DNA from 3 places in the Enterobacter quasiroggenkampii genome. Region 3 is predicted to be linked to each of the others. Evidence: predicted binding sites of a transcription regulator. Region 3 holds the regulator's gene; each other region holds the start of a gene.

Region 1 (10,041 bases), 1.7 Mb from region 3:
GCGTCAGAGGCCATGGCGGAGCCTTTGACTTCCAGACCTTCGTCACCTGCTTTAATACCCGCGATTTTCGCAGAGTAAACGCGGCTCATCTGGCCTGCGCCTATCCCGATGGTCATGTTCTCTTTCGCGTAGACGATGGCGTTGGATTTCACGAACTTCGCCACTTTCCAGCAGAACAGCGCGTCACGCAGTTCCTGTTCGGTCGGCTGACGTTTGGTCACCACGCGCAGGTCGGCTTCTGTCACCATACCCAGATCGCGATCCTGAACCAGCAGACCGCCGTTTACGCGTTTGAAGTCCAGGCCCGGCACGCGTTCTGCCCACTGGCCGCAAACCAGTACGCGCACGTTCTGTTTTGCCGCGGTGATTTTCAGCGCTTCCTCGGAGGCCGATGGCGCGATGATCACTTCGACAAACTGGCGGGAGATGATGGCCTGAGCCGTTTCCGCATCCAGCTCACGGTTGAAGGCAATGATGCCACCGAACGCGGAGGTTGGGTCAGTTTTGTATGCGCGATCGTAAGCTTCCAGAATCGACGTGCTTACCGCCACGCCGCATGGGTTGGCGTGCTTGACGATAACGCAGGCCGGCTCGCTGAACTCTTTCACGCATTCCAGCGCCGCGTCGGTGTCGGCAATGTTGTTATAGGAGAGCGCTTTGCCCTGCACCTGCTGAGCGGTTGCAACAGAGGCTTCTTTTACCTCTTCTTCTATATAGAAGGCTGCCTGCTGGTGGCTGTTCTCACCGTAACGCATATCCTGCTTCTTAATGAAGTTCAGGTTCAGGGTGCGCGGGAAGCGGCCGGAAGGATCTTTGCTTTCACCGTGGTAAGCCGGTACCAGGCTACCGAAGTAGTTGGCGATCATGCTGTCGTACGCCGCGGTGTGTTCGAAGGCTTTGATGGCGAGGTCGAAACGCGTTTCCAGGGTCAGCGACCCTTCGTTGGCGTCCATCTCATTAATAATGGTGGTGTAATCGCTGCTCTTTACCACGATGGCGACATCTTTATGGTTCTTGGCCGCAGAGCGCACCATGGTCGGGCCGCCGATATCAATGTTCTCTACAGCATCTTCCAGAGAGCAGCCTTCGCGGGCAACGGTCTGGGCAAACGGGTAGAGGTTAACGACAACCATGTCGATCGGCGCGATGTCGTGCTGTTCCATAATGGCGTCGTCCTGACCGCGACGGCCAAGAATACCGCCGTGGACTTTCGGATGCAGGGTTTTGACGCGTCCATCCATCATTTCCGGGAAACCGGTGTAATCGGACACTTCGGTTACCGGCAGACCTTTATCTGCTAACAGGCGAGCGGTTCCACCTGTGGAAAGCAGCTCCACACCGCGTGCAGAAAGTGCCTGAGCGAATTCGACGATACCGGCTTTATCAGAAACACTGAGCAGAGCGCGGCGGACTGGACGACGTTGTTGCATGGTAAATCCCCTGGATTTCACGATTACAGAGAGCGTTAGATGAATTTTCCTGTGAAAAACTCATCTAACACACCTGACGAGGCATCCTTGTTAAGCGCGAGCATTTTAACGAAAACGTTTGCGCAACGCTCGCACATTTTTACTTTTTCGTATCATTGTGGATAAGTCTGTGCGTAAAAAGGTATAAGGCGGGGTTTTGCTGTGGAATGCAGCAGTCAGTCATTTTTCTGTCATTTAGCGGTTGCGGCCTGCGGAGAACTCCCTATAATGCGCCTCCATCGACACGGCGGATGTGAATCACTTCACACAACAAGCGGTTCGGTTGAAGAGAAAAAATCCTGAAATAACGGGTTGACTCTGAAAGAGGAAAGCGTAATATACGCCACCTCGCAACGGTGAGCAAAAGCCGCGTTGCACTGCTCTTTAACAATTTATCAGACAATCTGTGTGGGCACTCAAAGTGACATGGATTCTTAATGTCTTCGGACAATAAATGAATACCAAGTCTCTGAGTGAACATGCGTAATTCATTACGAAGTTTAATTCACGAGCATCAAACTTAAATTGAAGAGTTTGATCATGGCTCAGATTGAACGCTGGCGGCAGGCCTAACACATGCAAGTCGAGCGGTAACACAGGGAGCTTGCTCCTGGGTGACGAGCGGCGGACGGGTGAGTAATGTCTGGGAAACTGCCTGATGGAGGGGGATAACTACTGGAAACGGTAGCTAATACCGCATAACGTCGCAAGACCAAAGAGGGGGACCTTCGGGCCTCTTGCCATCAGATGTGCCCAGATGGGATTAGCTAGTAGGTGGGGTAATGGCTCACCTAGGCGACGATCCCTAGCTGGTCTGAGAGGATGACCAGCCACACTGGAACTGAGACACGGTCCAGACTCCTACGGGAGGCAGCAGTGGGGAATATTGCACAATGGGCGCAAGCCTGATGCAGCCATGCCGCGTGTATGAAGAAGGCCTTCGGGTTGTAAAGTACTTTCAGCGGGGAGGAAGGTGTTGAGGTTAATAACCTCAGCAATTGACGTTACCCGCAGAAGAAGCACCGGCTAACTCCGTGCCAGCAGCCGCGGTAATACGGAGGGTGCAAGCGTTAATCGGAATTACTGGGCGTAAAGCGCACGCAGGCGGTCTGTCAAGTCGGATGTGAAATCCCCGGGCTCAACCTGGGAACTGCATTCGAAACTGGCAGGCTAGAGTCTTGTAGAGGGGGGTAGAATTCCAGGTGTAGCGGTGAAATGCGTAGAGATCTGGAGGAATACCGGTGGCGAAGGCGGCCCCCTGGACAAAGACTGACGCTCAGGTGCGAAAGCGTGGGGAGCAAACAGGATTAGATACCCTGGTAGTCCACGCCGTAAACGATGTCGACTTGGAGGTTGTGCCCTTGAGGCGTGGCTTCCGGAGCTAACGCGTTAAGTCGACCGCCTGGGGAGTACGGCCGCAAGGTTAAAACTCAAATGAATTGACGGGGGCCCGCACAAGCGGTGGAGCATGTGGTTTAATTCGATGCAACGCGAAGAACCTTACCTACTCTTGACATCCAGAGAACTTTCCAGAGATGGATTGGTGCCTTCGGGAACTCTGAGACAGGTGCTGCATGGCTGTCGTCAGCTCGTGTTGTGAAATGTTGGGTTAAGTCCCGCAACGAGCGCAACCCTTATCCTTTGTTGCCAGCGGTTAGGCCGGGAACTCAAAGGAGACTGCCAGTGATAAACTGGAGGAAGGTGGGGATGACGTCAAGTCATCATGGCCCTTACGAGTAGGGCTACACACGTGCTACAATGGCGCATACAAAGAGAAGCGACCTCGCGAGAGCAAGCGGACCTCATAAAGTGCGTCGTAGTCCGGATTGGAGTCTGCAACTCGACTCCATGAAGTCGGAATCGCTAGTAATCGTAGATCAGAATGCTACGGTGAATACGTTCCCGGGCCTTGTACACACCGCCCGTCACACCATGGGAGTGGGTTGCAAAAGAAGTAGGTAGCTTAACCTTCGGGAGGGCGCTTACCACTTTGTGATTCATGACTGGGGTGAAGTCGTAACAAGGTAACCGTAGGGGAACCTGCGGTTGGATCACCTCCTTACCTTAAAGAACCTGCCTTTGCAGTGCTCACACAGATTGTCTGATGAATGATGAACTTCTGAATGTACTTTTGAGTGCATTAAGAAGTTTTGCTCTTTAAAAATCTGGATCAAGCTGAAAATTGAAACGACACATCTTTAAGGTGTGTTCGAGTCTCTCAAATTTTCGCAATCAGAAGTGAAACATCTTCGGGTTGTGAGGTTAAGCGACTAAGCGTACACGGTGGATGCCCTGGCAGTCAGAGGCGATGAAGGACGTGCTAATCTGCGAAAAGCGCCGGCGAGGTGATATGAACCTTTGACCCGGCGATGTCCGAATGGGGAAACCCAGTGTGATTCGTCACACTATCGTTAACTGAATACATAGGTTAACGAGGCGAACCGGGGGAACTGAAACATCTAAGTACCCCGAGGAAAAGAAATCAACCGAGATTCCCCCAGTAGCGGCGAGCGAACGGGGAGCAGCCCAGAGTCTGAATCAGCTTGTGTGTTAGTGGAAGCGTCTGGAAAGTCGCACGGTACAGGGTGACAGTCCCGTACACGAAAACACACAGGTTGTGAACTCGAAGAGTAGGGCGGGACACGTGGTATCCTGTCTGAATATGGGGGGACCATCCTCCAAGGCTAAATACTCCTGACTGACCGATAGTGAACCAGTACCGTGAGGGAAAGGCGAAAAGAACCCCGGCGAGGGGAGTGAAAAAGAACCTGAAACCGTGTACGTACAAGCAGTGGGAGCACCTTCGTGGTGTGACTGCGTACCTTTTGTATAATGGGTCAGCGACTTATATTCTGTAGCAAGGTTAACCGTATAGGGGAGCCGAAGGGAAACCGAGTCTTAACTGGGCGTTAAGTTGCAGGGTATAGACCCGAAACCCGGTGATCTAGCCATGGGCAGGTTGAAGGTTGGGTAACACTAACTGGAGGACCGAACCGACTAATGTTGAAAAATTAGCGGATGACTTGTGGCTGGGGGTGAAAGGCCAATCAAACCGGGAGATAGCTGGTTCTCCCCGAAAGCTATTTAGGTAGCGCCTCGTGAACTCATCTTCGGGGGTAGAGCACTGTTTCGGCTAGGGGGCCATCCCGGCTTACCAACCCGATGCAAACTACGAATACCGAAGAATGTTATCACGGGAGACACACGGCGGGTGCTAACGTCCGTCGTGAAGAGGGAAACAACCCAGACCGCCAGCTAAGGTCCCAAAGTCATGGTTAAGTGGGAAACGATGTGGGAAGGCACAGACAGCCAGGATGTTGGCTTAGAAGCAGCCATCATTTAAAGAAAGCGTAATAGCTCACTGGTCGAGTCGGCCTGCGCGGAAGATGTAACGGGGCTAAACCATGCACCGAAGCTGCGGCAGCGACACTATGTGTTGTTGGGTAGGGGAGCGTTCTGTAAGCCGTTGAAGGTGTGCTGTGAGGCATGCTGGAGGTATCAGAAGTGCGAATGCTGACATAAGTAACGATAAAGCGGGTGAAAAGCCCGCTCGCCGGAAGACCAAGGGTTCCTGTCCAACGTTAATCGGGGCAGGGTGAGTCGACCCCTAAGGCGAGGCCGAAAGGCGTAGTCGATGGGAAACAGGTTAATATTCCTGTACTTGGTGTTACTGCGAAGGGGGGACGGAGAAGGCTATGTTAGCCGGGCGACGGTTGTCCCGGTTTAAGCATGTAGGCGGAGGTTCCAGGTAAATCCGGTACCTTTTAACGCTGAGGTGTGATGACGAGGCACTACGGTGCTGAAGTAACAAATGCCCTGCTTCCAGGAAAAGCCTCTAAGCATCAGGTAACACGAAATCGTACCCCAAACCGACACAGGTGGTCAGGTAGAGAATACCAAGGCGCTTGAGAGAACTCGGGTGAAGGAACTAGGCAAAATGGTGCCGTAACTTCGGGAGAAGGCACGCTGATATGTAGGTGAAGCCCCTGCGGGTGGAGCTGAAATCAGTCGAAGATACCAGCTGGCTGCAACTGTTTATTAAAAACACAGCACTGTGCAAACACGAAAGTGGACGTATACGGTGTGACGCCTGCCCGGTGCCGGAAGGTTAATTGATGGGGTTAGCGGCAACGCGAAGCTCTTGATCGAAGCCCCGGTAAACGGCGGCCGTAACTATAACGGTCCTAAGGTAGCGAAATTCCTTGTCGGGTAAGTTCCGACCTGCACGAATGGCGTAATGATGGCCAGGCTGTCTCCACCCGAGACTCAGTGAAATTGAACTCGCTGTGAAGATGCAGTGTACCCGCGGCAAGACGGAAAGACCCCGTGAACCTTTACTATAGCTTGACACTGAACACTGGTCCTTGATGTGTAGGATAGGTGGGAGGCTTTGAAGTGTGGACGCCAGTCTGCATGGAGCCGTCCTTGAAATACCACCCTTTAATGGCTGGTGTTCTAACGTAGACCCGTGATCCGGGTTGCGGACAGTGTCTGGTGGGTAGTTTGACTGGGGCGGTCTCCTCCCAAAGAGTAACGGAGGAGCACGAAGGTTAGCTAATCCTGGTCGGACATCAGGAGGTTAGTGCAATGGCATAAGCTAGCTTGACTGCGAGAGTGACGGCTCGAGCAGGTGCGAAAGCAGGTCATAGTGATCCGGTGGTTCTGAATGGAAGGGCCATCGCTCAACGGATAAAAGGTACTCCGGGGATAACAGGCTGATACCGCCCAAGAGTTCATATCGACGGCGGTGTTTGGCACCTCGATGTCGGCTCATCACATCCTGGGGCTGAAGTAGGTCCCAAGGGTATGGCTGTTCGCCATTTAAAGTGGTACGCGAGCTGGGTTTAGAACGTCGTGAGACAGTTCGGTCCCTATCTGCCGTGGGCGCTGGAGAATTGAGGGGGGCTGCTCCTAGTACGAGAGGACCGGAGTGGACGCATCACTGGTGTTCGGGTTGTCATGCCAATGGCACTGCCCGGTAGCTAAATGCGGAAAAGATAAGTGCTGAAAGCATCTAAGCACGAAACTTGCCCCGAGATGAGTTCTCCCTGAGACTTTAAGTCTCCTGAAGGAACGTTGAAGACGACGACGTTGATAGGTCGGGTGTGTAAGCGCAGCGATGCGTTGAGCTAACCGATACTAATGAACCGTGAGGCTTAACCTTACAACGCCGAAGATGTTTTGGCGAAGAGACGAACAATCAAAATTCAGCCTGATACAGATTAACAGAATTTGCCTGGCGGCTTTAGCGCGGTGGTCCCACCTGACCCCATGCCGAACTCAGAAGTGAAACGCCGTAGCGCCGATGGTAGTGTGGGGTCTCCCCATGTGAGAGTAGGGAACTGCCAGGCATCAATTAAGAAGAACCCCGTACCGTAAGGTGCGGGGTTTTTTGCTTTTGTTTTCTCCCTCTCCCTGTGGGAGAGGGACGGGGTGAGGGCGTCAGACTGCACCATCCTCTCCTTGAAACTTTCTCACCTTCTGCTTGCAGACTCGACATTCAAGCCATTTCTGGGTATCGTTAGCTGTCTGGATGTCTAAACGTTTATACGTATGCTGTGAGGATACAAAGCTATGCCGATTCGGGTGCAGGACGAGCTACCAGCCGTCAATTTCTTGCGTGAAGAAAATGTCTTTGTGATGACGACTTCACGTGCGACAGGTCAGGAAATTCGCCCGCTGAAGGTGCTTATTCTCAATCTGATGCCCAAAAAGATCGAAACAGAAAACCAGTTCCTGCGTCTGCTGTCGAACTCCCCGCTGCAGGTCGATATTCAACTGCTGCGAATCGACGCCCGTGAGTCACGCAATACGCCTTCTGAGCATCTGAACAACTTCTACTGCAACTTCGATGACATTCAGGGTGAAAACTTCGACGGTCTGATTGTGACCGGCGCGCCGCTGGGCCTGGTGGAATTTAACGATGTCGCTTACTGGCCGCAGATCAAACAGGTTCTGGAGTGGGCAAAAGATCACGTCACGTCCACGCTGTTTGTCTGTTGGGCGGTACAAGCCGCACTGAATATTCTCTATGGCATCCCCAAGCAAACCCGCACTGAAAAGCTCTCCGGCGTATACGAACACCATATTCTCCATCCCCATGCGTTGCTGACGCGCGGGTTTGATGATTCTTTCCTGGCTCCGCATTCTCGCTACGCTGACTTCCCGGCCCAGCTGATTCGTGATTACACCGATCTGGAGATTCTGGCCGAAACGGAAGATGGGGACGCTTACCTGTTTGCCAGTAAAGATAAGCGCATTGCCTTTGTGACCGGACATCCTGAGTACGATCCGCACACCCTTGCGTCAGAATATTTCCGTGATGTCGAAGCGGGTCTGAACCCGGATGTCCCGTACAACTATTTCCCGAAAGACGATCCGCAAAACAAACCGAGAGCGACCTGGCGAAGCCACGGGAATTTGCTTTTTACTAACTGGCTCAACTATTACGTCTACCAGATAACGCCATACGATCTGCGTCACATGAATCCAACGCTGGAGTAATCGTCTGCACTAAACGATCCTAAAGCGTTTCAGCTATTCAAATCAGGCACCTTCGGGTGCCTTTTTTATTTCCGAAATGTCACTCATCATTCTTTAAAACTTTAATTTCAATAAAATCAATCAATTAATTGCAATTTATAATTAAAATGGAAATTGTTTTTGATTTTAGAAAAAATAGAGATAGTCTTAATTCTGCTGAGCGAAAACTACCCAACGATCTTTCGTTCGCATCGGGAGCGTGATTTTGGATCTTTGATGAGGAGCAGAGTAATGACTCAACAGGCAACGACGGTCGATGAACTGGCCTTTACCCAGCCGTATGGCGAGCAAGAACAGCAAGTTTTGACGGCAGAAGCGGTAGAATTTCTGACTGAACTGGTGACCCGCTTTACCCCGCAGCGCAATAAGCTGCTGGCGGCACGTATTCATCAGCAGCAGGAAATTGATAACGGCAAGTTGCCTGGTTTTATTTCGGAAACCGCTTCCATTCGCCGTGGCGAGTGGAAAATCCGCGGCATCCCTGAAGATTTACAGGATCGCCGCGTCGAGATCACCGGTCCGGTAGAGCGCAAAATGGTGATCAACGCCATGAACGCCAACGTTAAGGTCTTTATGGCCGATTTTGAAGACTCGCTGGCGCCGGACTGGCGTAAGGTCATCGACGGACAGATCAACCTGCGCGACGCCGTAAACGGCACCATCAGCTATACCAACGAAACCGGCAAAATATACCAGCTCAAACCGAACCCGGCGGTACTGATCTGTCGCGTGCGTGGGCTGCACCTGCCGGAAAAACATGTCACCTGGCGTGGTGAAGCCATTCCGGGAAGCCTGTTTGATTTTGCGCTCTATTTCTTCCACAACTACAAAGCCCTGCTGGCGAAGGGCAGCGGCCCATATTTCTATCTGCCTAAAACGCAGGCCTGGCAGGAAGCGGCCTGGTGGAGCGAAGTCTTCAGCTATGCGGAAGATCGTTTCAACCTGCCGCGCGGCACCATCAAAGCCACCTTGCTGATTGAAACGCTGCCTGCCGTGTTCCAGATGAATGAAATTCTGCACGCCCTGCGTGACCACATTGTCGGCCTGAACTGCGGACGCTGGGACTATATTTTCAGCTACATCAAAACGCTGAAAAATTATCCCGATCGCGTACTGCCGGATCGCCAGGTCGTGACCATGGATAAATCGTTCCTGAGCGCCTACTCGCGTCTACTGATCAAAACCTGCCACAAGCGCGGTGCCTTCGCGATGGGCGGCATGGCGGCCTTTATCCCGAGCAAAGATGCCGAGCGCAACAATCAGGTGCTCAACAAGGTGAAAGCCGACAAAGAGCTTGAAGCACGTAACGGCCATGACGGGACGTGGATCGCGCATCCGGGTCTGGCCGATACGGCGATGGACGTCTTTAACCGCGTGCTTGGCGACAATAAAAACCAGCTGTTTGTCACGCGTGAAGACGATGCCCCAACGGCTGAAGAACAGCTGCTGGCCCCGTGCGCGGGCGAACGGACGGAAGAGGGGATGCGGGCCAATATCCGCGTTGCGGTGCAGTACATCGAAGCGTGGATCTCCGGCAACGGCTGCGTGCCGATCTACGGCCTGATGGAAGATGCTGCGACGGCGGAGATCTCACGTACCTCTATCTGGCAGTGGATCCACCATCAAAAAACGCTCAGCAACGGCAAGCTGGTGACCAAATCCCTGTTCCGCCAGATGCTGGCCGAAGAGATGCGGGTGATCCAGGACGAGCTGGGCGAACACCGCTTCAGCAGCGGACGCTTTGACGACGCTGCGCGCCTGATGGAGCAAATCACCACATCAGATGACTTAATCGACTTCCTGACCCTGCCGGGATACCGCTTCCTGGCGTAACTCACCACATAACAATATGGAGCATCTGCACATGAAAACCCGTACCCAACAAATCGAAGAATTAAAGAAAGAGTGGACACAACCTCGCTGGGAAGGCATCCGCCGTCCGTACAGCGCGGAGGACGTGGTGAAATTACGCGGCTCGGTCAATCCGGAATGCACGCTGGCGCAAAATGGCGCGGCTAAAATGTGGAAG
Region 2 (10,041 bases), 1.6 Mb from region 3:
GACCTGCGGTAAACGGCTCAGCGCCTGATCGATAGCGGTGCGTAACTGGCCAGCATTAATGCCAGCGGACGTTAATAAAGGACGTACCGATCCCCCTTTCTGATTCAGCAAGGCGCTCATTAAATGAAGAGGTTCGATAAATTGGTTGTCGTGCCCCAGTGCGAGGGACTGGGCATCGGCGAGAGCAAGCTGGAATTTATTAGTAAGACGATCCAGACGCATAACTCCTCCCATAACAGGTCAAATTTGCTACTGGAGATTAAATGAGGTCATCCCTCAATTATTCAAGGTTAATGACCTGAATTATGTGAAAAGAAAACGGCACGTGCCGGATCGTCTTGATTCTTTAGGTTATATCAGCCAAATGAAACTTGCCATACGCCCCGTCGTCTTGTCGCGGCGATAAGAGAAAAAATCACCCTTTTCGGTGAATGTACAGCGATCGCCGCCGAAGATCTGCGTTATGCCGACGCTGTTCAGGCGCTGACGAGCAAGCTGATAAATATCGGCCAGATATTTATCTCCAGAAGGCAGGAAGGCGTCCACCGCTTGCGGATCTTTATCCATAAAGGCTTCGCGAACCTCCGGCCCCACTTCAAAAGCGCGAGGACCAATGGCCGGGCCAAGCCAGGCCATAATATTGGCGGGCTCATCCTTAAAGCAGGCGACGGTTTCTTCCAGCACGCCTTCACACAGTCCACGCCAGCCCGCGTGAGCTGCAGCCACCTCGGTGCCTGCACGGTTGCAGAACAGCACTGGCAGACAATCGGCGGTCATTACGGCACAAACGGTTCCCTGAGTATTGCTGTAAGAGGCATCAGCACGTTTAGAAGCATAGGGTTCTCCCGTCAACTTCAGCACCGCCTTGCCATGAACCTGTTCCAGCCAGACCGGATTTGAAGGCAGGTTCCCCGCAGCAAACAGACGCCTGCGGTTCTCTTCCACGTGTTCCAGGTTATCGCCACAGTGTGCGCCGAGGTTCAACGACTCCCACGCGCCCTGGCTAACACCGCCAATACGGGTTGAACTGCAGGCAGCCACGCCGGCAGGCAATGGCCACTCCGGGACAATCAGTTTGGTCATAACCAGTCCACTTGATCCTTATGTTCTTCGAAATCGGCACGCATGGCGTCAATAAGGTCCACCATATCCTGCGGGATAGGCGCATGCCACTCCATCTGAATGCCGGTGATAGGATGGTAAAGACGCAGCATGGTCGCGTGCAGCGCCTGACGGTCGAATTTACGCAATACGCTGATGAACTCATCCGATGCGCCTTTAGGCGGGCGAGGACGACCACCGTAGACCTGATCCCCCACCAGCGGATGGGTAATGTGGGCCATATGCACGCGGATCTGGTGGGTACGTCCGGTCTCCAGACGCAGACGCAGACGCGTATGGATACGGAAATGCTCCATAATGCGATAGTGCGTCACCGCCGGTTTACCCATCGGATGCACCGACATATGGGTTCGCTTGGTCGGGTGACGGCTGATAGGCTCTTCTACCGTCCCGCCAGAGGTCATATGCCCAATGGCTACCGCCTCATACTCACGGGTGATTTCGCGCAGCTGCAGCGACTCCACCAGACGTGTCTGAGCAGGAACGGTCTTCGCCACCACCATCAGACCGGTAGTGTCTTTATCCAGACGGTGCACGATGCCCGCGCGCGGAACATCCGCGATCGGCGGATAATAATGGAGAAGTGCGTTAAGTACCGTACCGTCAGGGTTTCCCGCACCCGGGTGAACAACCAGGTCGCGCGGCTTGTTGATCACCAGAATGTCATCATCTTCATAGACAATGTCCAGTGGGATATCCTGCGGCTCGAAGCGGATTTCCTCTTCGATTTCAGCATTGATGGCGACAGCTTCCCCACCTAACACTTTCTCTTTTGGTTTGTCCCAGATCTTGCCGTTTACCATCACGCGCTGGTCAAGGATCCATTCTTTTATGCGTGAACGCGAATAATCAGGGAACAATTCGGCCAAAGCCTGATCTAAGCGTTGACCGAGCTGATTTTCGGAGACTGTTGCGGTGAGTTCTACTCGTTGTGCCATAAACTGCTTCTTCGTTTAACGTTGGGTTTTACGGCTTTGCCGTTTAATATAGTGTGCTATTGTAGCTGGTCTTAATCGGGAGCAGGAACAGAGTTTCTCCCGGACAAACATTTGAGGAAAGTCAAAACGTCATGACGCGCATGAAATATCTGGTGGCAGCGGCCACGTTGAGCCTGGCTTTGGTGGGCTGCTCCGGTTCAAATGAACAGGTCCCTGACAATCCGCCGAATGAAATCTATGCGACTGCACAACAAAAGTTGCAGGACGGTAACTGGAAACAGGCGATAACGCAACTGGAAGCGTTGGATAATCGCTATCCATTTGGTCCGTATTCGCAGCAGGTACAGTTAGATCTCATCTACGCATACTATAAAAATGCCGATCTGCCGCTGGCTCAGGCAACCATCGATCGTTTCATGCGTCTGAACCCGACTCATCCTAACATCGACTACGTAATGTACATGCGCGGCCTCACCAACATGGCGCTGGACGACAGTGCGCTGCAGGGCTTCTTCGGCGTGGATCGTTCTGACCGTGACCCGCAGCATGCGCGTGATGCCTTCAATGACTTCTCCAAGCTGGTGCGCGGCTATCCGAACAGCCAGTACGTGACCGACGCAACCAAACGTCTGGTGTTCCTTAAAGATCGTCTGGCGAAATATGAATACTCCGTGGCGGAATATTATACCCGCCGTGGCGCATGGGTTGCCGTGGTTAACCGCGTAGAAGGTATGCTGCGTGATTACCCGGATACTCAGGCAACGCGCGACGGCCTGAAGCTGATGGAAAATGCTTACCGTCAGATGCAGATGACCGGTCAGGCTGAAAAAGTGGCGAAAATCATCGCCGCGAACAGCAGCAACACCTGATTTTGCCTCAATGCAAAACGGCAGCCCGAAGGCTGCCGTTTTTTTATTCGTTTCTGAGCGTCGCTGAAGCGCGTTAGCCTCAACACATCCTGTCAACTATGGCCCCAATTTATGCCTTCTACAAGGTAAATCTCACCTCTTCCTGCCCTGCCTCACAAAAAAGATTCCCTGACAAAAACCGACAAAATAACGTGATCTAAATCACACATTTTGACATTAGGTCGGGTATGCTGGAATCACCAAGACGGAAAGACAAGAGGTAAAATTTATGACAATGAACATTACCAGTAAACAAATGGAAATTACTCCGGCAATTCGCCAGCACGTCGCAGACCGTCTCGCCAAACTGGATAAATGGCAAACACATTTGATTAATCCACATATCATCCTGTCCAAGGAGCCGCAGGGTTTCATCGCTGACGCAACTATCAATACTCCAAACGGCCATCTGGTCGCCAGCGCAAAACATGAGGATATGTACACCGCTATTAACGATTTGATCAACAAGCTGGAACGGCAGCTCAATAAAGTGCAACACAAAGGTGAAGCCCGTCGCGCCACAACGTCGGTGAAAGACGCCAGCTTCGCGGAAGAAGTTGAAGAAGAGTAATCCTTTAAATTGAGTGTACCGCCAACGCGCCTTCGGGCGCGTTTTTTGTTTTTTATTGACAGGGTGAAAACAGTACGGGTACTTTAACGGTATCACTCACAGGATGACTTTATGAAACTTACGCCGTTCTTCTTCGCATTCTTTTTTACCTTCCCCTGAACGGGAGGCGTTTCGTCGTGTGATAAAGAATGCGAAGACGAACAACAAGGCCTCCCACACCGGGGGGCCTTTTTTATTGATAACGATAAGATGAGACAGGCAACACTATGACACCGGAAAACCCGTTACTGGATCTGCGAGTAAAAATCAGCGCGCTGGATGAGAAACTGCTGGCGCTGCTGGCCGAACGCCGCGCCCTTGCCGTTGAAGTGGGTAAAGCCAAGCTGGACTCCCATCGTCCGGTCCGTGATATCGACCGCGAGCGGGATCTGCTGGAACGGCTCATTCAGCTCGGCAAAGCGCATCACCTCGATGCCCACTACATCACCCGGTTGTTCCAGCTCATCATCGAAGATTCCGTTCTGACCCAGCAAGCGCTACTGCAGCAGCATCTCAATAAAACCAATCCGCACTCTGCGCGTATCGCTTTCCTCGGGCCAAAGGGCTCCTATTCTCACCTGGCCGCACGTCAGTATGCCGCTCGTCATTTCGAAGAATTTATTGAAAGCGGCTGCGCGAAGTTTGCCGACATTTTTAACCAGGTCGAGACCGGCCAGGCGGATTACGCCGTGGTGCCGATTGAAAACACCAGCTCCGGCGCCATCAACGACGTCTACGACTTGCTGCAGCACACCAGCCTGTCGCTGGTCGGCGAGCTGACGATCCCTATCGATCACTGCGTGCTGGTCTCCGGTTCAACGGACCTGAACACGATCGAAACCGTCTACAGCCACCCGCAGCCGTTCCAGCAGTGCAGCCAGTTCCTGAACCGCTATCCGAACTGGAAAATTGAGTACACCGAAAGCACCTCGGCGGCGATGGAAAAAGTCGCCCAGGCGAACTCTCCCACCGTCGCGGCGCTCGGCAGCGAAGCGGGTGGCGCGCTGTATGGTTTACAGGTGCTGGAACGCAACCTGGCAAACCAGACGCAAAACATTACCCGCTTCGTGGTGCTGGCCCGCAAGGCAATCAATGTCTCTGACCAGGTACCGGCCAAAACCACGCTGCTGATGGCCACCGGCCAACAGGCCGGTGCGCTGGTTGAAGCCCTGCTGGTACTGCGTAATCACAACCTGATCATGACCCGGCTGGAATCGCGCCCAATCCACGGTAATCCATGGGAAGAGATGTTCTACCTCGATATCCAGGCCAACCTGGAGTCTGCTTCCATGCAGAAAGCCCTGCGCGAGCTGGGCGAGATCACGCGTTCCATGAAGGTGCTGGGCTGCTACCCGAGCGAAAACGTCGTCCCGGTCGATCCGATCTAACGTTCGATAAAACGGCTTTTCTTCATCCCTGCCACGCTCACCGGCAGGGTGAAGATGGCCCCGGAGAGCGGATATTTCGTCACCTCCTCCGCATCCATATTTTCCCGCGTGGTGGTAATAAACAGCGTTTTCATATCATCGCCGCCAAAGCAGACCATCGTCGGGCAACGTACCGGCATGCGATACTCTTCCAGCTGCTCCCCTTGCGGTGAAAAACGCGCGATGCGCCAGCCGTCAAACAGCGCGCTCCAGTAGCAACCTTCCACATCCATCGCCGCGCCGTCCGGTATCCCCTCGCCCTCTTTAAACTGACGAAACACCTCTCGCTTACCCGGTTCGCCCTGCTCATCAAGCGGGGTACGGTAAATCACACCGTTTGGCGTGTCTGAGGTAAACATCCACTGCTTATCCGGGCTAAACGCTAAGCCGTTGTGCCCGTGGATATCGCACTGGATCACCTTCGGCGTCAGGTCGTTGTCGATGCGCATCAGCAGGGCGCCGTTGTAATCTCCGGGTCCCCAGAACGTGCCCGCATAGAACCGGCCCTGATGGTCGGTACCCCCATCGTTAAAACGCGCCAGCTGCGGGTTAGAGGGGTTGTCGCACACCTTGCGCTGCAGAAGGCCATGCTTATCGGCAAGCCAGATGCCATTGCGCATGGCGACAATAAACCCGCCGCGCTCGCGCAGCGCGAAACAGCCCACCTCCTCGTGGAAAGAAAGCACGGTGTGTTCTGCCGTCGGCAGATGGTAGCGGTGGATCTCTCCTTCCAGAATATCGGCCCAGTAGAGCGCGTGCTCGTCGGCGCTCCACGTCGGGCATTCAGGCAAATGCCCGGTGTAATTCAACAGCAGCTGCGGTTCGGCCATGACAGTTCCCCAAAATGAAAAAAGCCAGCAATGCTGGCTTTCAGTATATACATCATCGCATTACTGGCGACTGTCATTTGCCTGGCGCAACAACGTCCGGCTCTCATTCTGGAAACGCTGCGCGTAATCGCCAAACCAGTGCTCGACCTTGCGGAAGCTGTCGATAAACGCCTGCTTGTCTCCGTGCTCCAGCAGCGTAATGGCTTCACCAAAGCGCTGATAGTAGCGCTTGATCAGCGCCAGGTTATTTTCCGAGGACATAATAATATCCGCGTACAGCTGCGGATCCTGCGCGAACAGACGCCCGACCATCGCCAGCTCCAGACGATAGATAGGTGAAGAGAGCGCCAGCAGCTGTTCAAGCTGTACGTTCTCTTCCGCCAGATGCAGGCCGTAGGCAAACGTGGCAAAATGGCGCAACGCCTGAATGAACGCCATGTTCTGATCGTGCTCGACCGCGCTGATGCGGTGCAGCCGTGCGCCCCATACCTGAATCTGTTCCAGGAACCACTGATAGGCTTCCGGCTGACGACCGTCGCAGTAAACCACCACCTGCTTAGCCAGGCTGCCGCTGTCCGGGCCAAACATTGGGTGCAGACCCAGCACTGGCCCCGTATGCGCCGCCAGCATAGCCTGTAGCGGACCATTTTTGACGGAGGCCAGATCCACCAGGATGCAATCTTTCGGTAAAGGAGGCAGCTTCCCGACGATTTGCTCCGTCACGTGGATCGGCACGCTGACGATAACCATTCCGGCATCTTTCATGAGTTCCGGCGCCTGGGCCCAGTCCTCTTTTTCCAGAATGCGCACCTGATAACCAGAAAGGGTCAGCATTTTTTCAAACAGGCGCCCCATCTGTCCTGCACCGCCGACAATCACCACCGGACGCAGGGTCGGACAAAGGGTTTTGAAGCCCTTGTCGTTTTCACTGGAATAGGACTCCCGCATCACGCGACGCAGAACATCCTCAATCAAATCCGGCGAAACGCCCAGCGCCTGCGCCTCTTTGCGACGGGAGGCCAGCATGGAGGCCTCGCGCTCCGGGACGTAGATCGGCAGGCCGTATTTGCTTTTCACCTCACCGACTTCGGCAACCAGGGCCATGCGGCGCGCCAGCAGATCCAGCAGCGCCTTATCCACTTCATCAATTTGATCGCGCAGTGCGGTCAATTCAGCAACCATAACTACCCTCTTAAGCCAGACGCGTCGCCAGATGGCCGTTTAAATCTTTATGGATCTCACGCAGCAGCGCATCGGTGGTCTCCCAGCTGATGCAGGCATCCGTCACGGAGACGCCGTGCTTCATGGCGCTGCGCGGTTGTTCAGATGATTGATTGCCTTCATGAATATTGCTCTCAATCATCAGACCGATAATCGAACGATTGCCATCTTTGATCTGTGCGACCACGGATTCCGCAACCGCAGGCTGGCGACGGTAATCTTTATTCGAATTACCATGACTGCAATCTACCATCAGTGCCGGGCGCAGTCCCGCCTGCTCCATCTCTTTTTCACACTGCGCCACGTCCGCCGGGCTGTAGTTCGGGGCTTTCCCGCCGCGCAGGATCACGTGACCGTCCGGGTTGCCCTGCGTTTGCAGGAGGCAAACCTGGCCCGCCTGGTTGATACCGACGAAACGGTGCGGCATGGCGGCAGCGCGCATGGCGTTGATCGCCGTCGCCAGACTGCCATCGGTACCGTTTTTAAAACCAACCGGCATCGACAGACCAGACGCCATCTCGCGGTGGGTTTGCGATTCCGTGGTACGCGCGCCAATCGCGGACCAGCTGAACAGATCGCCAAGGTATTGCGGGCTGTTCGGATCCAGCGCTTCGGTTGCCAGAGGCAGCCCCATGCTGACCAGCTCCACCAGCAGGCGACGCGCAATCTTCAGACCTGCTTCCACATCAAACGAGCCATCCATGTGCGGATCGTTAATCAACCCTTTCCAGCCGACAGTGGTACGTGGCTTCTCAAAATAGACGCGCATCACCAGATAGAGGCTATCGCTGACCTCCTCCGCTAATGCTTTAAATCGACGAGCGTACTCAATGGCGGTTTCAGGATCGTGAATGGAGCAAGGACCACACACCACCAGCAGGCGCGGATCGCGGCCGGCGATGATATTTGAAATGGTCTGACGCGAGTGCTCAATCTGAGCCTCCTGCGCGACGCTCAGCGGAAATTCCGCTTTCAGTTGATCCGGAGTAATTAAAACCTGTTCGTCAGTGATATGTACGTTGTTCAGCGCGTCTTTTTGCATGATGGCGATCCTGTAAAGCTCGTTTGCGATAGTTGTTTTCCTCGGTGAGGTGAGACCACGATACCATAAAAAGTAAACATTTCAATCCAAAATACGTACACATTAGTTTACAGAAGCCAATTTATTGCAAAAATCAGCCGATAAAAACGTAAAGTTTAAATTACAGACATATTTTCTTAAGCCAGGCTATGCTGAAGAAAAAAGGAGAATGGCTATGCGTTCAATTGCTCTCACGCTGTTGTCGCTGTTTTTAACGGGCTGCCAGATCAATCCTTACACCTTCCAGCCCGACTGGACCAGTCCATCCTGGTTTGATGCCGGTAAAGAAGACGCCATGAATGGCCTGCCGGTTAAAGATAACCAGACCCTGGCCGATAGTTTTAACGACACCCACGTTGATCGTAGTGAATATCTTCGCGGCTATGCCGATGGTCAGAAGAGAGTCTGCGAAGAAGGGTTTATTCACGCCTGGGGATTAGCGGGCAAATCTTTCCCTGCCAGTTGCGATACTGTCGAAAACGCGACAAAACTGCGTGCGTCATGGCAAAAAGGAATGGATGAAGGTATGCGTTCCAGCAGACTCAATTAAGTCTGCTTTTAACCAACGGAAAATAAACAACAGTAGGATTTAGCTTAGGTTGGCCTGAGGCTATTTCTGACATAATGACGGCTCTGATAAACAATGGTATTCTGCCCGAAACTCTTAAGGACATCTATTTCCGGAGCGATGTGGCGGATTCTGGTGAGAAATTTATTCTTGATCTCTTTTTTCCGACTCACTCTGGTGTTAATGCTGTTCCTTATGGTGGGCCCAGCGACGGCAGGCACGCTTACGGAAACGGATAAATCGGTACGTTCGATTGTCTCAGGCATTGTGAGCTATACGCGATGGCCGTCACTATCCGGGCAGCCCAGACTTTGCGTCTATGCCACTTCTCACTATACACACGCGCTCAGCGGCGACGAAGGGCACAACGAGTTACCCTATACTCCCGTTATTGTACGTAACGATCGGGAAGCCCTGGCCGCGACGTGCGATGCGATATATTTCGGGTCTGAATCACCGGCAAAACAACTTGAATTAATAAGTCAATATCAGGGCAGAGCATTGCTATTAATCTCAGAGCAAAATCCGGAATGTGTAATTGGCAGTGCTTTTTGCCTGATGATCGATCGCGGCCAGGTACGGTTTTCCGTCAACCTGGATGCATTGACGCGCAGTGGCGTAAGAGTCAATCCGGATGTATTAATGCTGGCACGGAATAAGCAGCATGGATAAAGATTTCACATCAACGCCACGTCCGACGTTTAAAAGAACGTTGAGGCGAAACAGCATGATAAGCGTCATTATTACCATGACGTTAATATGGCTGTTGCTCTGTTTTGCTTCCGTCGTGACGTTAAAACAATACGCGCAAAAGAATCTCGAATTAACCGGCGCCACAATGAGCCACAGCCTGGAAGCCTCGCTGGTTTTCAACGACTCGCTGGCGGCCAACGAAACGCTTGCCGCCCTGGGCAAACAGGGGCAGTTTGCCGCGGCGGAGGTGATTAACGCGCATAAAAAGCGGTTCGCCTACTGGTCCTGGAACCCGGAGGATAACAACGACACGCTGGGCGCGCTGGTCAGTCGCTGGCTTTTCCCCGTACCGGTTGCGCAGCCCATCATGCATAACGGCTTAACGATCGGCGAAATCCGCCTTACCGCACGCGACAGTTTGATCAGCCATTTCATCTGGACGTCGTTTGCCGTACTGACCGGCTGCATTCTCTTTGCCGCCGTCGTCGCGCTCATCATAACCCAGTCTTTGCATCGTGGAATGGTCACGGCCCTGCAGAACATTACCGACGTCGTGCATGACGTACGCACGAACCGCAACTTCTCCCGCCGGGTGAAAGACGGCCGTATCGAAGAATTTCACCAGTTTGGCGAGGACTTCAAC
Region 3 (10,041 bases):
TACCGCGCAAAGTGAAGAGAAAGTAGCCGCCGGGTGGCGGCTACTGCGTATTTAACGTGCAGCGCGTTGCAAAATGATCGTGGATGGCTGGCGCTGCAGGAAGCGCATGCGCATCATCATCATAATCGCCGCCGACGTCAGGCCGATGATAAAGCCCATCCAGAACCCCGCCGGTCCCATGCGGTCCACCACCAGGTCGGTCAGGGCCAGAATATACCCACACGGCAGACCCAGCACCCAGTAGGCGATGAAGGTGATAAAGAAAATGGAGCGCGTGTCTTTATAGCCGCGCAGCACGCCGCTGCCAATCACCTGAATGGAGTCCGAAATCTGGTAAATCGCGGCCAGCAGCATCAGGTGCGATGCCAGCGCGACGACTTCCGGATTGTCGTTATAGAGCAGGGCAATTTGCTCGCGCAGCGCGACGGTAAAAAGCGCCGTGCAAATGGCCATGCAGACGCCGACGCCCAGTCCGGTGCGCGCGGCGGTTTGCGCGTCGAGCGTCGAGCCTTGTCCCAGGCGGAAGCCCACGCGGATCGTCACTGCCGCAGCCAGCGACATCGGCAGGACGAACATCAGGGAGCTGAAGTTCAGCGCAATCTGGTGCCCGGCGACGTTCACAATGCCCAGCGGGGAGACCAGCAGGGCGACCACGGCAAACAGGGTCACCTCAAAGAACAGCGCAAGGGCAATCGGCAACCCTAGCTGCACCAGACGCGTCATGATGCTCCAGTCCGGCGTGCTGAATCTGTTCTCGTTACGAATATCGCGCATTGAGCGGGCGCGCTTCACGAAGGTAAGCATCGAGAAGAACATGACCCAGTAAACGGCTGCCGTCGCCACGCCGCAGCCGACGCCGCCCAGCTCCGGCATCCCGAAATGACCATAAATAAAGACATAGTTAACCGGGATGTTGACCAGCAGCCCGATAAAACCCATCACCATGCCGGGCTTGGTTTTCGCCAGGCCTTCACACTGGTTACGCGCCACCTGGAAAAAGAGGTAGCCCGGCGCGCCCCAGAGCAGCGCGCGCAGATAGCCCACGGCTTTGTCCGCCAGCGCCGGGTCAATATTATGCATAGCGCGAATGATATGGCCCGCGTTCCAGAGCACCACCATGATCAGCACGGAGACAAACCCTGCCAGCCAGAAACCCTGGCGAACCTGATGGGCGATGCGCTCTCGACGGCCTGAGCCATTGAGCTGAGCGATAACAGGCGTGAGCGCGAGCAGCAGACCGTGACCGAACAGGATGGCCGGAAGCCAGATTGACGTGCCGATAGCCACGGCCGCCATGTCGGTGGCGCTGTAGCCACCTGCCATTACCGTATCCACAAATCCCATTGCGGTCTGGGCCACTTGCGCGACGATCACTGGTATAGCCAGTGCCAATAACTGGCGCGCTTCATTCATGTACTTCTGCACGTGAACACCTTTATTTTGTAGTTATTTGAGAGACTAAAAAAGCCGCCGAAACGGGCAGCAAGAAGAAAATGCAGGGGGGTGCCAGCTATTGTAGCGGGCTTTAGCTATTTATCTAGTGAAAAAATCGCCAGAAAATGCGCTCCGCTGGCAACCTGTTTTTCCAACTGTTATTGTGGAGGGATTAAACGGTGTCATCACCGTTCGGAAAAAACAGGAGTTGTAAGCATGTTTACTGGTATTGTGCAGGGCACTGCCAAAGTGGTGTCCATTGATGAAAAACCTAATTTCCGTACTCATGTTGTTGAGCTGCCGGAATATATGCTTGAGGGCATCGAAACCGGCGCCTCGATTGCCCATAACGGCTGCTGCCTGACCGTGACCGAAATTAACGGCAACCAGATTAGCTTTGATTTAATGAAAGAGACGCTGCGGATCACTAACCTGGGCGAGCTGGTGGTAGGCGATACCGTCAACGTTGAGCGCGCGGCAAAGTTCAGCGATGAGATTGGCGGCCATTTGATGTCGGGGCATATCATGACCACTGCCGAAGTGGCGAAAATCGTGACCTCGGAAAATAACCGTCAAATCTGGTTTAAAATGCAGGACCCGTCATTAATGAAATACATCCTCTATAAAGGATTTATTGGCATTGACGGGATTAGCCTGACGGTGGGAGAAGTGACGCCAACGCGTTTTTGCGTGCATTTAATTCCTGAAACGCTGCAGCGCACCACGCTGGGCGCCAAAAAACTGGGGCATCGTGTGAATATCGAAATCGATCCGCAAACCCAGGCGGTGGTGGATACGGTTGAACGCGTGCTGGCAGCTAAAGAAGCCGCAATAATAAAGACCGCAGAAGAAGAATAAAAAATAACCCCGGCTATCCGGGGTTATTTTTTTAGCGTGCGACACGCAGTCCGTGTTCAATCCCCCGGCTGAATACCACCTGCCAGAGCTGAATATCCCGTGCGCGAAACGCCCCCGCGCAGGCATTCAGATAATAGCTAAACATCCGTTTGAATCGTTCTGAATAGTTGTCCGCAATCTCGGGCCAGGCTTTCTGGAAACGTTCATGCCACGCCATTAAGGTGGTGTCGTAGTCCGCGCCAAAGTTATGCCAGTCTTCCATCACGAAATGGGATTCACTGGCGTTGGCGATCTGGCGAACGGACGGTAAACAGCCATTCGGAAAGATGTATTTATTGATCCACGGGTCAACGTTATTGTCGGTCCGTTTAGAGCCGATGGTGTGCAGCAGGAAGAGCCCGTCCGGTTTCAGATTACGATCCACCACCTCAAAGTAGGTATCGTAGTTTTTTGGCCCCACGTGCTCGAACATGCCGACGGAAACGATCCGGTCGAACTGCTCGTTCAGGTCACGGTAGTCCTGCAGCCGGATATCCACATCGAGACCCTGACAGCGCTCTCGCGCCATTTTTTGCTGTTCCGCTGAGATCGTCACGCCGACCACGCTGACGCCATAGTGCTTCGCCATAAAATACGCCAGCCCGCCCCAGCCGCAGCCGATATCCAGCACGCGCATGCCGGGCTGTAGCTGCAGTTTTTCACTGATCAGACGCAGCTTGGCCTGCTGTGCTTCCTCAAGCGTCGACGCGTCTTTCCAGTAGGCGCAGGAGTATTGCATGAAAGGGTCCAGCATGCGGCTGAACAGGTCATTGCCGAGATCGTAATGCTCTTTGCCGACGATCCAGGCGCGTTTTTTACTTTGCAAGTTAAACAGTCGGGCAGAGGCGACACGCAGAGTGTCTTTCAGATTGCGGGGGAGTTGATTTTCCAGACCGGCACGCAACACGCTGGCAAAAAAGATATCCAGCCGTTCACATTCCCACCAGCCGTCCATATAACTTTCTCCCAGGCCTAACGACCCTTCCCGCAACACGCGTTTAAAAAAGTCGGGATGTTTAACCTGGGGATCGGATGGCGAAGATCCGTTGATAGTGATGCCTGCTCGACCTAACAGTTCACTGACGATCCGGGACCAGTTGTCGTCCGGAACGCTGACTTCTTCTATACACGATGAACTCATAGCTTCTCCATCACCCTGATGTGATCAGAACCTTCAAACAGCGTAGACGCTTTTTTTGGTTTGTGAGAAATCTCACGGTAAATACCGCGAGGCTAGTATCCGACGTAGAACAGAGGAAGGGAGATAACCCTTGCCGAAATGCCTTCCATGGTAAAACGGGAGCACTCCGGCTCCCGTTAACACTTAATATTTATCGTATTTAATCGAACCAAATTTAGTATAGGCCTCAAAATTTGGTGATTCAATAGAAAATTGTTAGCAACCTAATCACTGAAATGTAACATGATTTCTGGCGCAATCAGGCATGCGAGGTTTCCACCTGCGCACCGCTATCCTGCTCACGTTGCGCGGAAGCCTGCATGCGGTAACCCAATACCGCCAGCGCAACGGTGACCAGCATCACGCTGGTGGTGGTTAACAGCGGCGTCGCAATCAGCGCCGAAACCACCAGGCTTGCCAGGAAGCACAGACCCAGCTGCAGGGTATTTTGCAGCGCGGCGGCGCGGCCAGTCGCCTGCGGGAACGGACGTAACGCCTGTGCCACCACGATCGGGTAAATCGCCCCGTTCGCCACGGCCATCACGCAGAAGGGAATCAAAATTTCAGCCAGGCCCGCGCCCGGAATAAACCCGACGGCCCAGGTACCGATGACGCTCAGCGCATAGAGCACCAGCAGCCATGGCAGCATCTGCTGGCCTTCCCATTTTTGCAGCGCCGCGCGGCAGCCGTACCCGCCCACCAGGAACGCGATGGTCTGCGGAACATAGCTCAGACCGATGGCCGCCGGGCTGTAGCCCATATCGTGCAGAATAAACGGCGAGCCGGTGAGCCACGCGAAGAAGCTGGCCGAACAGGCGGCATAAATCAGGACATTCCCGCGATACGCTTTGGCGCTCAGCAGGGAGGTAAAGGTAATCGGCTTCGCGTCGGCATGCGCCTCTTTTTTATGCGCGGGTTTAAGGGCAAACGCCGGCAGCATCAGCACCAGCGTGATGGCAAACAGCGTGGCAAAAATGGCCTGCCAGTCAAAGTGCGCGAGGATCCAGCTGCCCAGCAGCGGAGCCAGGGCAGGGGAAAGACCCACCAGCGGCATAATAGTGGCGAAAATACGGTTTGTGCGGTTAGCCGGATAGTAGTCGGTCACCAGCGCCTGCCAGGTCACCGCCGCAGCACAGACGCCCACGGCCTGAATAAAGCGCAGCACCAGTAGCCAGGTAGCATCGCGCACCCACAACATCCCCAGACAGCCCACGGCAAAAATGGCCAGACCCAGCAGCAGTACCGGTTTACGGCCAAAGCGATCCGAGAGCGGTCCCCACAGGAGCTGCGCGAAAGCAAAACCGGCAAGGAACAGACTCAGGCTGGCGCTGATGGCCGCCGCAGGGGTTTGCAGGTCTTCCTGCATCGCGGCAAACGCGGGCAGGTACATGTCGGTGGCCAAAAAGCCCAGCACGCTTAAGCCGCCGAGCCAGACTAAAAATCCTTTCCTGGGTTGCATTCTCTTATTCTCCTGAGGAGGCAGGTGTACGTTGGCGCAGAGTGTAGGGAGTGCAAAGCGGCTTGTGAAACGCTAATATTTGGCGGGTGCATTCAAATTTTTTGCAGGCAGAAAATGTGGTCAGATTATTCTCTTGAAGTGGTCGATGCTGTTGCGCGTAACGGCAGCTTTAGCGGTGCAGCGCAGGAGTTGCACCGCGTCCCTTCGGCCATTAGCTACACGGTGCGTCAGCTTGAGGAATGGCTGGCGGTTCCGCTGTTTGAACGGCGGCATCGCGACGTGGAATTAACGCCCGCAGGCGCGTGGTTTTTGAAGGAAGGGCGTTCTGTTATCAAAAAAATGCAGATCACCCGCGAACAGTGCCAGCAGATCGCCAACGGCTGGCGGGGACATCTCGCCATCGCGGTGGATAACATCGTGAAGCCGGAACGCACCCGGCAGATGATCGTGGATTTCTATCGTCATTTCTCTGACGTTGAGCTGCGGGTCTCGCAGGAGGTGTTCAACGGGGTGTGGGATGCGCTGGCGGACGGCAGGGCGGAGATGGCGATTGGCGCCACGCAGGCGATCCCGGTTGGGGGACGTTACGCCTTTCGCGACATGGGGATGCTGAGCTGGAAATGCGTGGTGGCACGCGATCATCCCCTGGCGGCGATGGACGGGCCGCTGAGCGACGATACGCTGCGTAACTGGCCCTCGCTGGTGCTGGAGGATACGTCCCGTTCACTGCCCAAGCGTATCACCTGGCTTCTGGACAACCAGCGGCGAGTGGTGGCTCCTGACTGGGAATCGTCGGCGACGTGCCTCAGCGCCGGGCTGTGCGTCGCGATGGTGCCCGTTCATTTTGCGCGTCCGCGCATCGATACCGGAGAATGGGTTGAACTGACGCTGGAGAATCCGTTCCCGGACGCGGCCTGCTGCCTGACCTGGCAACAAAATGATGTCTCGCCCGCCATGGCCTGGCTGCTGGATTATCTGGGAGACAGCGAAACGCTAAACCGGGAATGGTTACGGGAGCCAGCGTAGCTGGCCCCGTCAAGGGATTAACGACGGTAGTCGCGGAACGGACCATCCGCAACGGAACGGCGTTCAATCAGGCGTGGGTGAACTTCAATGGACTGCGACTCTTCGCGTTTGTTGACGATTCTGTCCAACAGCATATTGAAGGCCGTTTCGCCCAGCGAATCTTTTGGCTGGTGAATGGTTGTCAGCGCCGGGGTGAAGAAGCGCGCGTTACGCACGTTGTCATACCCGATCACGGAAATATCCTGCGGTACGCGCAGACCCAGCTCATCGGCGGCGCAGAGCGCACCCATGGCCATGATGTCACCCCCGCAGAAAACGGCGGTCGGGCGGTGCGGCTGGGAAACGATCTGCTGCATTGCGCGGTAGCCTGATTCCGGCTCAAAGTCGCCCTGCACGATCCAGTTTTCCGGCACGGTGATCAGCGCTTCTTCCATCGCTTTCATAAAACCGGCCAGACGGCCCGCGCCGGTGTTACGCTCCAGCGGACCCGGGATCACGCCAATCTCGCGGTGACCGCGTTCGATCAGGTAACGACCCGCCATGTAACCGCCTTCAAAGGCGTTGTCGATAACGGAGTCGGTGAAGTCCGCGCGCGCTTCACCCCAGTCCATGACCACCATGGGGATATGGCGATACTCTTCGAGCATCGACAGCACGGATTCCGGGTACTCGGAACACATCACCAGCAGGCCATCCACGCGCTTCTGCGCCATCATCGACAGGTAGGCACGCTGTTTTTCTATGCTGTTCCATGCGTTGCCCAGAATCAGGGTATAGCCTTTCTGGAAGCAGTTCTTCTCTACCGCTTCAATGATCTCGGCAAAATAGGCCGCTTCACTGCTGGTGGCCAGCAATCCAATGGATTTGGTGTGATTAACCTTGAGGCTGCGCGCAACCGCACTTGGCGAATAGTGCAGCTCTTTGATCGCTGCCCAGACGGCGTTGCGCGTCTCTTCCGCCACGAAGCGGGTTTTGTTAATTACATGTGATACGGTTGTAGTGGAAACGTTTGCGCGTTTTGCTACGTCTTTAATTGTTGCCATTAAATGTCACTCCAGACCATATCCTAAACTCCTGAAAAACTTGAAGGTAAACGTTTGCCTTCTCTCACCCTTATCACGCAATCTTGAATTGCGGCACGCCGGGAAAACGACACGGGACGTCAGGAGGGGGTCAATGGCCGGTACGCTAATAAATTTAGCGTGGAATTTTGTCCTATCTTGATGAAAAGGGGAAGAGGTAAAGTGTTTATCAGCCTAAATCCAGGAAGATTTTTGACGTAAATTATGCAAAAATGAGCAGGCTCACTTTTCGTGGGGGGATTAAAAGGAGAAAAATTGATGAGTTCCGATCTGAAGTTTTCGCTGTTCACCACCGTTGTTGTGCTGGCTCTGATTGTCGCGGCGGGTCTGACGGCCGCACTGCACTGATTTACGCGGAGGGAGAGCCTTCTCCCTCCCGCTCACCCCGATTGTTACTCCTAAGGCAAAAATCTTTTGCCATTTTGTTAACTTCTCATTTTTTGTGATTGATGTCATGCTTTCCGCTTCTTTGTTCTGTGTCACCACATGACACGGCATCCGGAGTTGACGCATGAAAATCAATTTTCCCCTGCTGGCCCTGGCGATTGGCGCTTTTGGGATTGGCACCACTGAATTCTCCCCGATGGGGTTACTGCCCGTCATCGCCCGCGGCGTGGACGTCTCGATCCCTGCGGCAGGCATGTTAATCAGCGCCTACGCTATCGGCGTGATGGTGGGGGCGCCGCTAATGACGCTTCTCCTTTCGCACCGCGCGCGCCGCAATGCGCTCATTTTCCTGATGGCGATTTTCACCCTCGGTAACGTGCTTTCGGCCATTTCGCCGGACTACACCACGCTGATGCTGTCGCGTATTCTGACCAGCCTCAACCACGGCGCGTTCTTTGGGCTGGGGTCGGTTGTGGCGGCAAGCGTGGTGCCAAAACATAAGCAGGCCAGCGCCGTGGCCACCATGTTTATGGGCCTGACCATTGCTAACATTGGCGGCGTTCCTGCGGCAACCTGGCTGGGCGAGGTCATTGGCTGGAGGATGTCCTTCCTGGCGACGGCCGGACTGGGCGTAGTCGCGATGGTGGCGTTGTTCTTCTCCCTGCCAAAAGGCAGCGCGGGTGAACGCCCTGACGTACGCAGAGAGCTGTCGGTGCTGGTGCGCCCGCAGGTGCTCTCTGCGCTGCTTACGACCGTGCTGGGGGCAGGGGCGATGTTTACCCTCTACACATATATTTCACCTGTGCTGCATGACATCACCCACGCAACGCCTCTCTTTGTGACCGCGATGCTGGTGCTAATTGGCGTGGGCTTCTCGATTGGCAACTATCTCGGCGGGAAATTTGCCGACCGTTCGGTGAGCGGAACGCTGAAGGGCTTCTTAACCCTGCTGATTGTTATCATGATCGCCATTCCGTGGCTGGCGCGTAACGAGTTTGGCGCCGCGGTGGCGATGGTCGTCTGGGGGGCTGCAACGTTCGCTGTGGTGCCACCGCTGCAGATGCGCGTGATGCGCGTTGCGCATGAAGCGCCGGGCCTCTCATCCTCGGTCAATATTGGTGCCTTTAACCTGGGCAATGCGCTCGGTGCGGCGGCCGGTGGGGCCGTGATTTCAGGGGGGCTGGGGTACAGTTTTGTGCCGGTGATGGGGGCGATTATTGCCGCGCTCGGCCTGCTGCTGGTGATGATGTCGGGTCGTAAACAGCCAGAAGCAGCCTGCGCTGCGGAATAAACCAAAAACGCAGAAGGGCGAACCCTTCTGCGTGTCTCTTACGCGGCGAAGTTCTTCGCCACAAAGTCCCAGTTAACCAGTGCCCAGAAGTGCTCCAGGTAGTTAGGGCGCGCGTTACGGTAATCGATGTAGTAAGCGTGTTCCCATACGTCCACGGTCATCAGCGGCTTAGCGCTGGTGGTCAGCGGGGTGCCCGCGTTAGAGGTGGACACGATAGCCAGTTTGCCATCCGCCTCTTTGACCAGCCACGTCCAGCCTGAACCGAAGTTCTTGATGGCGGCATCGGTGAACTTCGCTTTGAATTCCGCGAAGCTGCCAAAGGCGGCGTTAATGGCGGTAGCCAGTTCACCGACAGGTTCGCCACCGGCGTTTGGCGCCAGGCAGTGCCAGTAGAAGGTGTGGTTCCACACCTGAGCGGCGTTGTTGAATACGCCACCCTCAGAACTGCGCACGATCTCTTCCAGCGTTTTGCCTTCAAAATCGGTGCCCTTAATCAGATTGTTCAGGTTGGTGACGTACGTCTGGTGATGCTTGCCGTAGTGATATTCCAGGGTTTCCGCAGAAATGTGCGGGGCCAGGGCGTCTTTTGCATACGGTAGTGCAGGTAATTCGAACGACATTGCTTCTCTCCTTATTGTATTTTGTGTTGTCAATAACCACACAGACAACAAGGACAGGATAGCAAATTGAAAGGGTATGCAAAAGAGGAACTTACCCTGCCACGGGTGTGGCAGGGCAGGGGTTAGCGAATGGTTTTCGGCGTCATCACGCGGCGTGCGCCGACGTAATGGCGTACCCAGTAGTCTTCACTGAGAGAGGTGATCTGAATATCCTGGCCGCTACGCGGTGACTGGATGAATTTTCCGTTGCCGACATAGACGCCAACGTGGTCAGCTGTCCCGCGGCCCTGCGTGCGAAAGAAGACCAGATCGCCGTTCTCCAGCTCTCCACGGTTGACCGGGGACGCGTCGCGCAGGTGGTACATTTCGTTGGCGGTGCGCGGAATGCGGAACTTGACCAGATCTTTATAGGCGTAATAGACGAGGCCGCTGCAGTCAAAACCGGTACGCGGCGAAGTCCCGCCCCAGTGATAAGGTTTGCCAATCTGCCCCATCAGCTTGTTCATTGCGGTTTTTTGCGCTTTCTGGACGCGCACTTTATGCACTTCCGCTATTTTAGTGACCTTGGTGCATTTCGCCTTATGGCCTTTACGCGCGATGCATTTTTCAGTCACGAGGTTAGCGGCGGTTTGCGAAGCTTTACTTTTGGCGGTGTGGGCAGTGCG

What was found. The regulator PurR, encoded in region 3, represses purine synthesis genes. The targets are predictions, from matches to a motif close to CANGCAAACGTTTGCNTG.
Region 1: a site for PurR is predicted at 1,538-1,555, ahead of purH (bifunctional phosphoribosylaminoimidazolecarboxamide formyltransferase/IMP cyclohydrolase). Genes of this name have one in related genera too.
Region 2: a site for PurR is predicted at 3,083-3,100, ahead of raiA (ribosome-associated translation inhibitor RaiA). Genes of this name have one in related genera too.

The regions. Positions count from the first base shown of each region.
Region 1 covers NZ_CP143745.1:833,771-843,811, forward strand. Annotated here, with positions in the region: gene purH (bifunctional phosphoribosylaminoimidazolecarboxamide formyltransferase/IMP cyclohydrolase) at 1-1,430, opposite strand, end outside; rRNA gene V1572_RS04005 (16S ribosomal RNA) at 1,992-3,531, shown strand; rRNA gene V1572_RS04010 (23S ribosomal RNA) at 3,730-6,633, shown strand; rRNA gene rrf (5S ribosomal RNA) at 6,705-6,820, shown strand; gene metA (homoserine O-succinyltransferase) at 7,044-7,973, shown strand; gene aceB (malate synthase A) at 8,244-9,845, shown strand; gene aceA (isocitrate lyase) at 9,877-10,041, shown strand, end outside.
Region 2 covers NZ_CP143745.1:4,165,503-4,175,543, forward strand. Annotated here, with positions in the region: gene clpB (ATP-dependent chaperone ClpB) at 1-222, opposite strand, end outside; gene yfiH (purine nucleoside phosphorylase YfiH) at 352-1,083, opposite strand; gene rluD (23S rRNA pseudouridine(1911/1915/1917) synthase RluD) at 1,080-2,060, opposite strand; gene bamD (outer membrane protein assembly factor BamD) at 2,192-2,929, shown strand; gene raiA (ribosome-associated translation inhibitor RaiA) at 3,198-3,539, shown strand; Phe leader region at 3,650-3,775, shown strand; gene pheL (pheA operon leader peptide PheL) at 3,651-3,698, shown strand; gene pheA (bifunctional chorismate mutase/prephenate dehydratase) at 3,806-4,966, shown strand; gene V1572_RS19845 (SMP-30/gluconolactonase/LRE family protein) at 4,963-5,835, opposite strand; gene tyrA (bifunctional chorismate mutase/prephenate dehydrogenase) at 5,896-7,017, opposite strand; gene aroF (3-deoxy-7-phosphoheptulonate synthase AroF) at 7,028-8,098, opposite strand; gene V1572_RS19860 (DUF2799 domain-containing protein) at 8,313-8,687, shown strand; gene V1572_RS19865 (YfiR family protein) at 8,826-9,377, shown strand; gene dgcN (diguanylate cyclase DgcN) at 9,370-10,041, shown strand, end outside.
Region 3 covers NZ_CP143745.1:2,555,734-2,565,774, forward strand. Annotated here, with positions in the region: gene mdtK (MdtK family multidrug efflux MATE transporter) at 52-1,425, opposite strand; gene V1572_RS12250 (riboflavin synthase) at 1,651-2,292, shown strand; gene cfa (cyclopropane fatty acyl phospholipid synthase) at 2,324-3,472, opposite strand; gene punC (purine nucleoside transporter PunC) at 3,771-4,970, opposite strand; gene punR (DNA-binding transcriptional activator PunR) at 5,085-5,996, shown strand; gene purR (HTH-type transcriptional repressor PurR) at 6,014-7,039, opposite strand; gene V1572_RS12275 (YnhF family membrane protein) at 7,337-7,426, shown strand; gene V1572_RS12280 (MFS transporter) at 7,590-8,756, shown strand; gene sodB (superoxide dismutase [Fe]) at 8,795-9,376, opposite strand; gene V1572_RS12290 (C40 family peptidase) at 9,499-10,041, opposite strand, start outside.